2 regions of the Kitasatospora brasiliensis genome follow, and region 2 is predicted to be linked to the other one. Evidence: riboswitches for the same ligand, from Rfam matches in the RefSeq annotation. Region 2 holds a riboswitch; the other holds the start of a gene.
What was found. Region 2 has a riboswitch for cyclic di-AMP ahead of QWJ13_RS16795 (M23 family metallopeptidase). Riboswitches for the same ligand answer to the same signal wherever they lie in the genome.
Positions count from the first base shown of each region.

Region 1: it holds a riboswitch for cyclic di-AMP, as region 2 does, so the genes downstream of both, QWJ13_RS07930 (M23 family metallopeptidase) here and QWJ13_RS16795 (M23 family metallopeptidase) in region 2, are expected to answer to the same signal.

Region 1 is NZ_JAUOOW010000002.1:23,392-28,427, forward strand. It holds gene QWJ13_RS07920 (GNAT family N-acetyltransferase) at 1-314, opposite strand, end outside; gene QWJ13_RS07925 (hypothetical protein) at 357-1,304, shown strand; gene QWJ13_RS07930 (M23 family metallopeptidase) at 1,357-2,190, opposite strand; cyclic di-AMP (ydaO/yuaA leader) riboswitch at 2,203-2,361, opposite strand; gene QWJ13_RS07935 (YiaA/YiaB family inner membrane protein) at 2,557-2,847, shown strand; gene QWJ13_RS07940 (alpha/beta fold hydrolase) at 3,004-3,834, shown strand; gene QWJ13_RS07945 (TetR/AcrR family transcriptional regulator) at 3,886-4,452, shown strand; gene QWJ13_RS07950 (ATP-binding protein) at 4,756-5,036, shown strand, end outside.
Region 2 is NZ_JAUOOW010000004.1:148,222-153,257, reverse strand. It holds gene QWJ13_RS16800 (APC family permease) at 1-990, opposite strand, end outside; gene QWJ13_RS16795 (M23 family metallopeptidase) at 1,330-2,289, opposite strand; cyclic di-AMP (ydaO/yuaA leader) riboswitch at 2,292-2,431, opposite strand; gene QWJ13_RS16790 (MFS transporter) at 2,787-4,322, shown strand; gene purB (adenylosuccinate lyase) at 4,330-5,036, opposite strand, start outside.

The DNA of each region.
Region 1 (5,036 bases), on a different contig from region 2:
ACGCACCCGAGGTCGGCGGCGCGGTGCCCGCCGAGGCCCAGCGAAGCCTGCCCGATCGGCGGCGCCGCCCCCGGATCGTCGGCGTCGGCGAGCCTCGTGACGGCCAGCCGGTAGGTGTCCCGCTCCTCGGCCAGCGCCTCCTCCAGGTAGAGCTCCAGCTGGTCGGCGCAGTCCTCCCGGCCGCTCGGCCCGAACGGCAGGTACCGGGTGACCTCCGGGTCGCCGAACAGCGCGTGCAGCGCCTCCACCTCGTCCTCGGTGTGGTGGTACTCGCGGATGCCCAGGCGCGGGCCGGTGAGTCGTACAGGGACCATGGCTGCCGACCCTATCCCCGCCCGGCGGCTACCGTTCGGACTATGAACGACGAAGACCTGCGGCTCGCCCCGCGCACCAAGGCCGCCGACCTGCTCGCCTGGGCGGCCGAGCAGGGCCGCGCGCCGGTGGCCGAGCAGCCGCTGCGCGCGGTGCTGGCGCTGCTGGAGCTGGGCGAGGGCAGGATGCACGACGGCTGGCCCGAACTGACCTCCAACGCGGTGGAGCACCTGCTGTACGAGCGCCTCCACCTGTACGTCCAACCCGCCCCCGAGGAGGACCCGCTCGCCTACGGCGACGCCGTCCGGCTGCTGGTCGACCACCAGCGGGCGGCCCGGCGGCTCAACGCCAAGCGCCAGGAGCGACTGCACGCGGAGGCCGAGTGGCAGGGCGAGGTCGCGGCCGGGCTGCTGCGCCGCGCCGATCTGGTGACCTGGCCCCGGCTGTACGCGCTGCTGCTGCACGCGTACGACGTGGACGTCACGGACCCGGAGGCGGTCCGGGACTGGCTGGCCGGCTTCGGCGAGCTGGCGCAGGAGGAGCGACTGGCCGCGTTCGAGGCCCTGGCGGCGACCGGCTGGCTGGACGAGCCGGACGAGCAGGGCTGGGGACCGGGCCGGATCCTGTCGGTCGGCATGGCCACGGACGGCGCGCGGCGACTGCTGGAGCAGGGCCTGATGCGGCGCAGCTACCGCAACCTCGCGGAGCTGACCGCGCAGGGGCGGCCGATGCCGGACGAGCTGACCGGGGACTTCGACCGGTTCGAGGAGGCCGCGGTGGAGGCGGCGCTCGACCTGTTCGGGGAGTGGACGGTGCCGGGGCTGCCGCGGCTGCTGGTGACGGAGTTCCCGGAGCTGGCGCCGGAGCCGGGCCAGGAGGAGATCGAGGCGTACCTGGCCCAGCTGCCCGCCGAGGAGCAGCTGCCCGCCGAGGAGCAGCTGCTCTTTGAGGGGCAGTCGCCCGCCGAGGAGCAGCTGCCCGCCGAGGAGTAGAGCGCGAAAAGCGGAGCCCCCGGGTTCGGGGGCTCCGCGGGTGGGGCTGGGATCAGGGGTTGAGGCCGCGCTGCTGGAGCCAGGGCTCCGGGTCGACCGGGGCGCCGCCGCCCGGGCGGACCTCCATGTGCAGGTGCGGGCCGGTGACGTTGCCGGTCGCGCCGACCTTGCCGATCTGCTGGCCGGCGACGACCTGGCCGGAGCCCTTGGTGATCGAGGAGAGGTGGCAGTACCAGATCTCGGTGCCGTCGGGCAGGGTCTCGACGATCCGGTAGCCGTACGCGCCGGCCCAGCCGGCCGAGGTGATGGTGCCCTGGCCGAGCGCGTGGACCGGGGTGCCGGTGTCGGCGGCGAAGTCCAGGCCGGTGTGCAGATGGGCCCAGTAGCGGGCGCTCTGGCCGTAGTGGGCGGAGAGCCGGTAGTCCGTCACCGGGAGGGTGAGGGCGGCGGCCTTGGCCCGCTCGGCCTCCTCGGCGGCGCGCTTGGCCTCGGCCTCCTTGGCGGCGGCCTTGGCCTCGGCCTCCTGCGCGGCCTGGACCCGGGCACTCTCCTCGGCGGCGGTGCGCTGGCTGTCGGCCTGGTGCTGGATGCGGGCGGCGAGCGCGAGGCCGGGGTCGGCGGCGAGCGCGACCGGGGTCTCGTCGGGGATCTCGACGGCGGGCGCGGCGGCCGGGGTGGCCGAGGCGAAGCCGGTGGCGCCCAGGGTGGCGGCGACGGCGGTGACGCCGAGCAGCGGGGAGGTTCCGCGGATCTGACGCGGCATCCGGTGGCGGTTGGCCTCGGCCTCCGCGCCGAAGGCCTCCGGACCGAAGTCCTCGGGGCCGTCCGTGCCGGGGTGGTCGAGAAGCTGGGTACCGGCTTGTGCCTGGGTATGCGTCGACGCCACGGAGGCGCGCTCCTTTCCTTCCTTCGCGCCTACCGGGTTAGCTGACGGGTTCGGAGCAGGAAGGTCTCCTACGGCCGGGCCGGGGCCCCGCCGATTCACCCCAAGGAACATGGTTCCCCGGCTCCCTGGCCTGCCCGGAGGCCGGCCGGCGGGATTAGGCGACGGCGCACGGTGCCGTCTGGGTACGGCGTTGACAACCGCGCTGCGTTATCAAACGTTAATCCTAGGAGGCCCTGATTCCAAGCCACCCGTTTGGAGCAGCTTAGGCCCTGGTGATCGGACGTCAACGAACGGCCCCTCATACCCGGGCCCATCTGAGTACACCTACTCATGTGCGGCCCGCGCCGGCGGTCGCATCCTGACGCCATGAGCGCACCGATGAAGACTCGCACCACGGCCGCCTACCACGTCCAGGCCGTCCTCTCCTTCGCCCTGTCGGGCACCGCCCTCGCCGCCGGGATCGCCTGCCTGCCGGTCGGCGCCTGGACCCGGGCTTTCCTCGGGCTCGGCCTCCTCTACACCGTCACCTCCGCGTTCACGCTGGCGAAGGTGATCCGGGACCGCCAGGAGTCCAACGAGATGGTCACCCGGGTCGACCAGGCCCGGCTGGACAAGCTGCTCAGCGAGCACGACCCGTTCAAGGTCGAAGGGGTCTGACGCGCCGGCCGAGTCGGATGCCGGGCGGTCGCGTTCGACGGTCACGCTTGGCGGTCACGCTTGACGGTCACGCTTGACGGCTAAGGCTATTAGCCTTAGCTTTATGGCTATCGGCAGTAACGCCGACCCCGCGCCGGCGGCCCGAGGAGGACCCCCATGAACGGCACCATCACCCCGAGCACCCAGTACCTGGCCGTTCCCGGCGGCCGGATCTCCTTCGACGACACCCGGCAGGGCGAGGGCACCCCCGTCGTCCTGCTCCCGGGCATGCTCGACAGCCGGGCCACCTACCGGCACCTGCGCCCGCTGCTGGTCGCGGCCGGCCACCGGGTCGTCACCATGGACCTGCGGGGCTTCGGCGAGTCCTCCCTGATCTGGGACGACTACAGCCCGGCCGCCCTGGCCGGCGACGTGCTCGCCCTGCTCGACCACCTCGGCATCGAGCGCGCCGTCCTCGCCGGGAACTCCTACACCGGGGCGACAGTCGTCAAGGCCGCCGGGGACGCGCCCGAGCGGGTCGCCGGCATCGTGCTGATCGACGCCTTCGTCGAGAACCCGCCGCCGGGCGCCCTGATGCGCGGCGCCATGGGGCTGCTGGGCGCGGCCCTCGTCCACTGGCCGGCCGCCTGGGGCTTCTACCTGCGCAAGATGGCCTTCCCGGGCGCCAAGCCCGCCGACTTCGACGCGTACGTGGACGGGCTGGTCACCGCGCTGCGCACCCCCGGGCGGAAGACCGCCACCCGCGGGTACGTCCACGGCGACTCGGCGCCGGTCGGCTGGACGGCCGCGGTGCGGTGCCCGGCGCTGGTGGTCATGGGCAGCGAGGACCCCGACTTCCCGAAGCCGGAACTGGTCGCCGACCGGCAGGCCGCCGCGCTGGGCGGCGCGCGGAAGGTGATGATCGAGGGCTCCGGGCACTACCCGATGGCCGACAACCCGGCGGCCACCGCGGACGCCCTGCTGCCGTTCCTCGCCGAGCTCGGCTGAACGCCCCCTCCTCTTTCCTCCATCCGACCGCCGCACGAAGGACCCGAAGCCATGCCCCGCGTAGGACTGACCCCCGACCAGGTCGTCGACCACGCCCTCGCCCTCATCGACGACCAGGGCGCCGAGGCGCTCACCCTGGCCTCCGTCGCCGCCCGGGCGGGCGTCGCCACGCCCTCGCTGTACAAGCACGTCAGCGGCGGCCTCGCCGAACTGCGGCGGCTGATCGCCGTCCGGGTCACCGGGGACCTGGCCGACCGGCTGGCCGCGGCGGCGGTCGGCCGCAGCGGGGACGACGCGGTGGCCGCCGTCCTGCGCGCCTACCACGCGTACGCCACCGAGCACCCGCACCGCTACAACGCGCTGCCCCAGGCGCCGCAGCCGGACGACGACCTGGCCGCGGCGGGCGGGCGGCTGGTCGGCGTGATCATCGCCGTCCTGCGGGAGTACGGCCTCGACGGCTCCGAGGCGATCCACGCCGCCCGGACCGTCCGCTCCGTCGCCCACGGCTTCGCCTCCCTCAGCACCGCCGGCGCCTTCCAGCTCGGCGAGGACCTGGCCACCACCCACGACCGGCTCATCGCCACGCTCACCACCGGGCTGCGCGCCTGGCCGGCTTAGGGTCCCCGCGCCCGACCACGCCCGACCGCGCCCAACCACGCCCGATCACGCCCGACCACGCCCTTTCGCGACACCGCGAGCACCAACCCCACACATCGCGGGACGCGATCCGGCCAACCGGCGCGATTCCGACGCTGTCGCGGGGACCGGCCGGAGCGCTCGGACGCCTCCCCAGGTGGAGGGATCGAGGTCGAACGAGTGCCGATTGGCGCCGAATTGACTCGATATTGACAAGATCCGGTCACTTGGCGAGATCCGTTCACACCTTCGTAGGATCATCACCCTAGAATTCGCGGCGTGACGATGACTCAGTGGTCCGTAACGGCAACCGGCGTGCTCGCCGTCCTCGCCCTGGTGGCCGCCGCGCGGTACCGAGCCGTGTCCGTCACCCAGCGCGGCCGCGCCGACCGGCTGCACCGCGAACTCGCCACCGCCCAGGAGCGGCTCGCCACCGAACTCGCCCGCCGCGGCGCCGAACTCGCCGCCGCCCAGCAGGAACACGAGCACACCGCCTCCACCCAGCGGGCCTTCCTCAGCGTCGCCCGCCGCATCCTGGTGATGGCCCACGACCAGCAGGCGCTGCT
Region 2 (5,036 bases):
GAACGAGCCGCTGACGACCAGCCATTGGAACACCTTCACCGCCCAGGCCCCCAGGTGGGCGCGCAACGGGTCGAAGAACAGGCTGTTGCCGTCCTTGCCCGGCACCGTGCCGCTCGCCACCGCGATGGCGTGCTCGACTCCGTTGCCGGAGACGATCATCCAGGACACGAAGACGTAGAACAGCCCGACCCCGACCACCGAGATCAGCGTCGCCCGCGGCACCACCCGCTTCGGGTCGCGGGACTCCTCGCCGTACATCGCGGTCGACTCGAAGCCCACCCAGGACCAGAACGCGAAGAACAGTCCGAGCCCGGCCGCCTCCGCACCCGAACTCCCCACTCCCTTCAGCGAGTTCAGTGGGTTCAGGGAGCCGGGCAGCAGACCTTCCGGCCCGCCGCCGGAGCACAGCACGGCCAGCGAGACCGCGCCCAGCACCCCGATCTCCAGCACCAGGGCGATCCCCAGCACCTTGGCCGTCAGGTGCAGGTCGAACCAGGCCATCACCCCGATCACCGCGACCCCGGCCAACGCGTACCAGCCCCAGCCGAGTTCCACCCCCAGCTGCGAACGGACCAGCCCGCGCAGGGAGTAGGCGAAGAAGCCGATCGCCGAGGCCTCGGTGACGACGTACGCGAGCACCGCCAGCAGCCCCGAGGCCATCCCGACCACCCGCCCCAGCCCGTGCGAGATGTAGCCGTAGAACGCCCCGGCGGCGGTGATGTGCCGGGCCATCGCCACGTACCCGATCGAGAACACCGTCAGCGCGACGGTCGCCACCACGTACGCGGCGGGCGCGCCACCGCCGTTGCCCTGGCCGACGATGATCGGCAGGTTGCCCGTCATCGCGGTGATCGGGGCGGCGCCGGCGAGCGCCATGAACACCACGCCGGCCAGGCCGACCGAGTCCGCCTTCAGCCGGTCGACCCCGTCGGGCCCGGACCGCTCCCGCCCGGCCGTCTCCCCCGCCACGCCCTCGCTCCGGACCGCCATCCGGCCTCCTCGACTCCCGGACCCGCCCGCCCGCCGGACCGGCCGGGCGCTGACCGTCCGACAGCATCGCGCGGCCGCGAAGCCCGCGACACCGGCGATCGACGCCCCGCGCACCGGAGTTGACGCCGCGTTCGACGGGTCGAACGGAGCGGGAACGACAGCGGCCGGCCCGGCCGTACGAGGAGTTCCCCGTACGGCCGGGCCGGCCTGGGCGTGTCCCGCGCCCATGGCCGCCGTGCGGCGATCACCCGGTCGAGCGGTCACCCGACATGACCATCCCGGAGGATCGGTTCGCCCGCAGCAGCGGTGGTTCCTGGTTCCTACTGCCGAGCCTCAGGCTCAGAGCGCGACGCCGTGCGCGCGCAGGAAGGCGACCGGGTTGATGTCCGAGCCGTACTCCGAGCCGTTGCGGATCTCGAAGTGCAGGTGCGGGCCGGTCACGTTGCCGGTGGCGCCGGAGAGGCCGATCTGCTGGCCGGCGGTGACGCTCTGACCGATCTTCACACCGATCTTGGAGAGGTGCGCGTACTCGGCGTAGTGGCCGTCGGCGAGCTTGATCTCGACCTCGTTGCCGTAGGCACCACCGTTGCCGGCCTTGACCACGACACCGTTGGCGATCGCGCGCAGCGGGGTGCCGGTGGCGGCGACGAAGTCCTGACCGGTGTGGTGGCCGGAGGCCCACATCGAGCCGGCCACGCCGTAGGCGGTGCCCAGCTTCGGGTTGGCCAGCGGGGCGACGAAGCCGGAGGTGGCGGCGGCGACCGGAGTGGCGGTCACGGCCTGGGTCGGGGTGGCGACCTGGAGCTGGGTCTGGAGCTGCGCGGCCGGCTGGGCGGCCTCGGTCCGCACCTGGACCTGGGCCTGGGCCTGCGGCTCGGCGGCCTGGGTCGCCGGGGCGGCCGGCTTGGCCGGGGCCGCGGGCTTCGCCGGGGCGGCGTCGGCGGCGTGGCCCGGCAGCGCGAGCTGCTGGCCAGGGAAGATCAGGTCCGGGTTGGCGCCGACGACCGAGCGGTTCTGCTCGTACAGCGCGTGCCAGCCGCCCTCGACGTCCTTGACGTCGGCGATCTTGGACAGGGTGTCGCCACTGACGACGCGGTAGCTCTCCGACGCGGCGGAAGCGGCCGGAGCGGCCGACTTGGCGGCGGAAGCGGCCTGCGCGGCCGGAGCAGCCGGAGCCTGGTGGGCCTGGGCGCTGATCGCGGTCACCAGCGGAAGGGCGAACGACACACCGGTGACGGCGGTGGCGATGCCGATGCGGGCGGCGCGGGGCAGGGCGATACGACGAGCCTGAGCAGGCATGGAATTTTCCTCTCCGACGCCTGCGAGGTGAGCTGTCGGGTTCGGGCTGGAGTTGCCCGGCCGCGCATGCGCGGCTTCACCCCGAGCCGGTCCTGGACGCCCGCGCACTGAGGCGCGAACTCCGGTCCGGCGACTTACCTGTGGGTCCCCCGCTCCTGCCGTACAGAGTTCGTTTCGAACCACCGGGCAGCGGCAGGACTCGGCGTTCCACCCGGCGGATCCGTCCGGACTGGCCGGGCGGTCGCTGAACTAAAACCCATCCGTTCGGGTGAAGCAATGTCGATCTCTTGAAACGGCGACGACCCCCCGCCCCCCGGTGACCCTCCGCAGGCCCGACCACACGATACGTACACAACCCATTCACTCCCGGCCACTGATCCACGACCCTGCGCCGAGATTCACGACACCGCGCACCCGCCCGCTCACCCACCGCATCCGGCCAACACGCCCACCGGTGACCCTTGTCACGTACGCCCCGGACAACGCAGGATTCGCCCGTGGCCACCTCCGAGGCCGGCACCCTGCGCCTGGGCACCGCGCAGGGTCGCTGGGTACTACTGGCGACGGTGCTCGGCTCCAGCATGGCGATGCTCGACGGCACCGTGGTGAACGTCGCGCTGCCCCGGATCGGCGCCGATCTCGGCGCCACACTGGCGTCCCTGCAATGGACGCTGAACGCCTATCTGCTCACCCTGGCGGGCCTGATCCTGCTCGGCGGCGCGCTCGGCGACCGCTACGGGCGGCGCAAGGTCTTCCTGATCGGCGTGGTCTGGTTCGCCGCCGCCTCCGCGGCCTGCGCCGCCGCGCCGAACATCCATGTGCTGATCGCCGCCCGCGCCGTCCAGGGCATCGGCGGCGCGCTGCTCACCCCCGGCTCGCTCGCCATGCTCCAGGCCGTCTTCCACCCTGACGACCGCTCGGCGGCGGTCGGCCTCTGGTCCGGCCTCGGCGGGGTGTCGGCCGCGGTCGGCCCCTTCCTCGGCGGCTGGCTGGTGGACGGCCCCGGCTGGCGCTGGATCTTCCTGCTGAACCTGCCGCTCGCCGCCGCCGTGATCGCCGTCGCCACCCGGTCGGTGCCGGAGAGCCGGGACGAGAGCGCCTCCGGCCGCTTCGACGCGCTCGGCGCCCTGCTCGCCGCCCTCGCCCTCGGCGCGATCACCTACGCGCTGACCGCGGCCGGCGAGGGCCTGTCCCCCGCGGTCTGGGTCAGCGGGGTGCTCGGGGTGCTGCTCGCCGCCGCCTTCGTGGTGGTCGAACGCCGGGCGCCCGAGCCGATGCTGCCGCTCGGCCTGTTCTCCTCCCGGCTGTTCACCGCGGTGAACCTGGTCACCCTGTGCGTGTACGCGGCATTCAGCGGCGTCTTCTTCCTGCTGGTGGTGCAGCTCCAGATCGTGTCCGGGTTCTCGCCGCTGGTCTCGGGCTTCGCCCTGGTGCCGATCACCGTGCTGATGCTGGCCCTGTCGGCGCGCGCCGGGCGGCTCGGCAAGCGGATCGGCCCGCGCATCCCGCTGACCGTCGGCCCGCTGCTGTGCGCCGCCGGGGTGCTGCTGATGCTGCGCACCGGCCCCGACTCCTCGTACTGGGCGGACGTGCTGCCCGCCGTCACCGTGATGGGCTGCGGGATGACGCTGCTGGTGGCGCCACTGACGGCGACGGTGCTGGCCGCCGTCGAGGTGCGGCACGCGGGCATCGCCAGCGGGGTCAACAACGCCGCCGCCCGCGCGGCCGGGCTGCTCGCGGTGGCCGCCCTGCCGGCCCTGGCCGGGCTGAGCGGCGACGCCTACCGGGTGCCCTCCGCGGTCGACTCCGCCTTCCACACCGCGATGCTGATCTGCGCGGGCCTGCTGGCCGGCGGCGGGCTGATCGCCTTCGCGACCGTACGGGGCAATGTGCTCGCGTCCGAGGAGCAGCCGGTGGCCGAGCCGAACTGCGACTGGCCGTGCGGCCCCACCGCTCCGCCGCTCGACCCGGGCCACGTCCCCACCACGCGCGAGGGCCCCGCCACCGGTCCGGCAGCGGGGCCCCAGCGCTGATACTCCGTCAGAGGATGTCGGCGGGCGCGTACTTGGCGGCCGCCGGGTAGGCGTCGGCGACGGCCTCGACCCGGCGGACCACCTCGGCGACCTGGGCGCCGGCCGCACCGGTGAAGGACAGCTTGTCGGCCAGCAGCGCGTCCAGCCCGGCCCGGTCCAGCGGGATCCGCTCGTCGGCGGCCAGGCGGTCGAGCAGCTCGTTCTCACGGGCGCCCGCGCGCATCGCCAGCGCGGAGGCGACGGCGTGCTCCTTGATGACCTCGTGCCCGGTCTCCCGGCCCACGCCCGCGCGCACCGCGCCCATCAGCACCTTGGTGGTGGCGAGGAACGGCAGGTAGCGGTCCAGCTCGGCCTCGATCACGGCGGGGAAGGCGCCGAACTCGTCGAGGACGGTCAGGAAGGTCTCCAGCAGGCCGTCGAAGGCGAAGAAGGCGTCCGGCAGCGCGACCCGGCGCACCACCGAGCAGGAGACGTCGCCCTCGTTCCACTGGTCGCCGGCCAGCTCGCCGGTCATCGAGGCGTAGCCGCGCAGGATGACGGCCAGGCCGTTGACACGCTCGCAGGAGCGGGTGTTCATCTTGTGCGGCATCGCGGAGGAGCCGACCTGGCCCTCCTTGAAGCCCTCCGTGACCAGCTCGTGGCCGGCCATCAGGCGGATGGTCTTCGCCAGGCTGGACGGCGCGGCGGCCAGCTGGACGAGGGCGGTGAGCACCT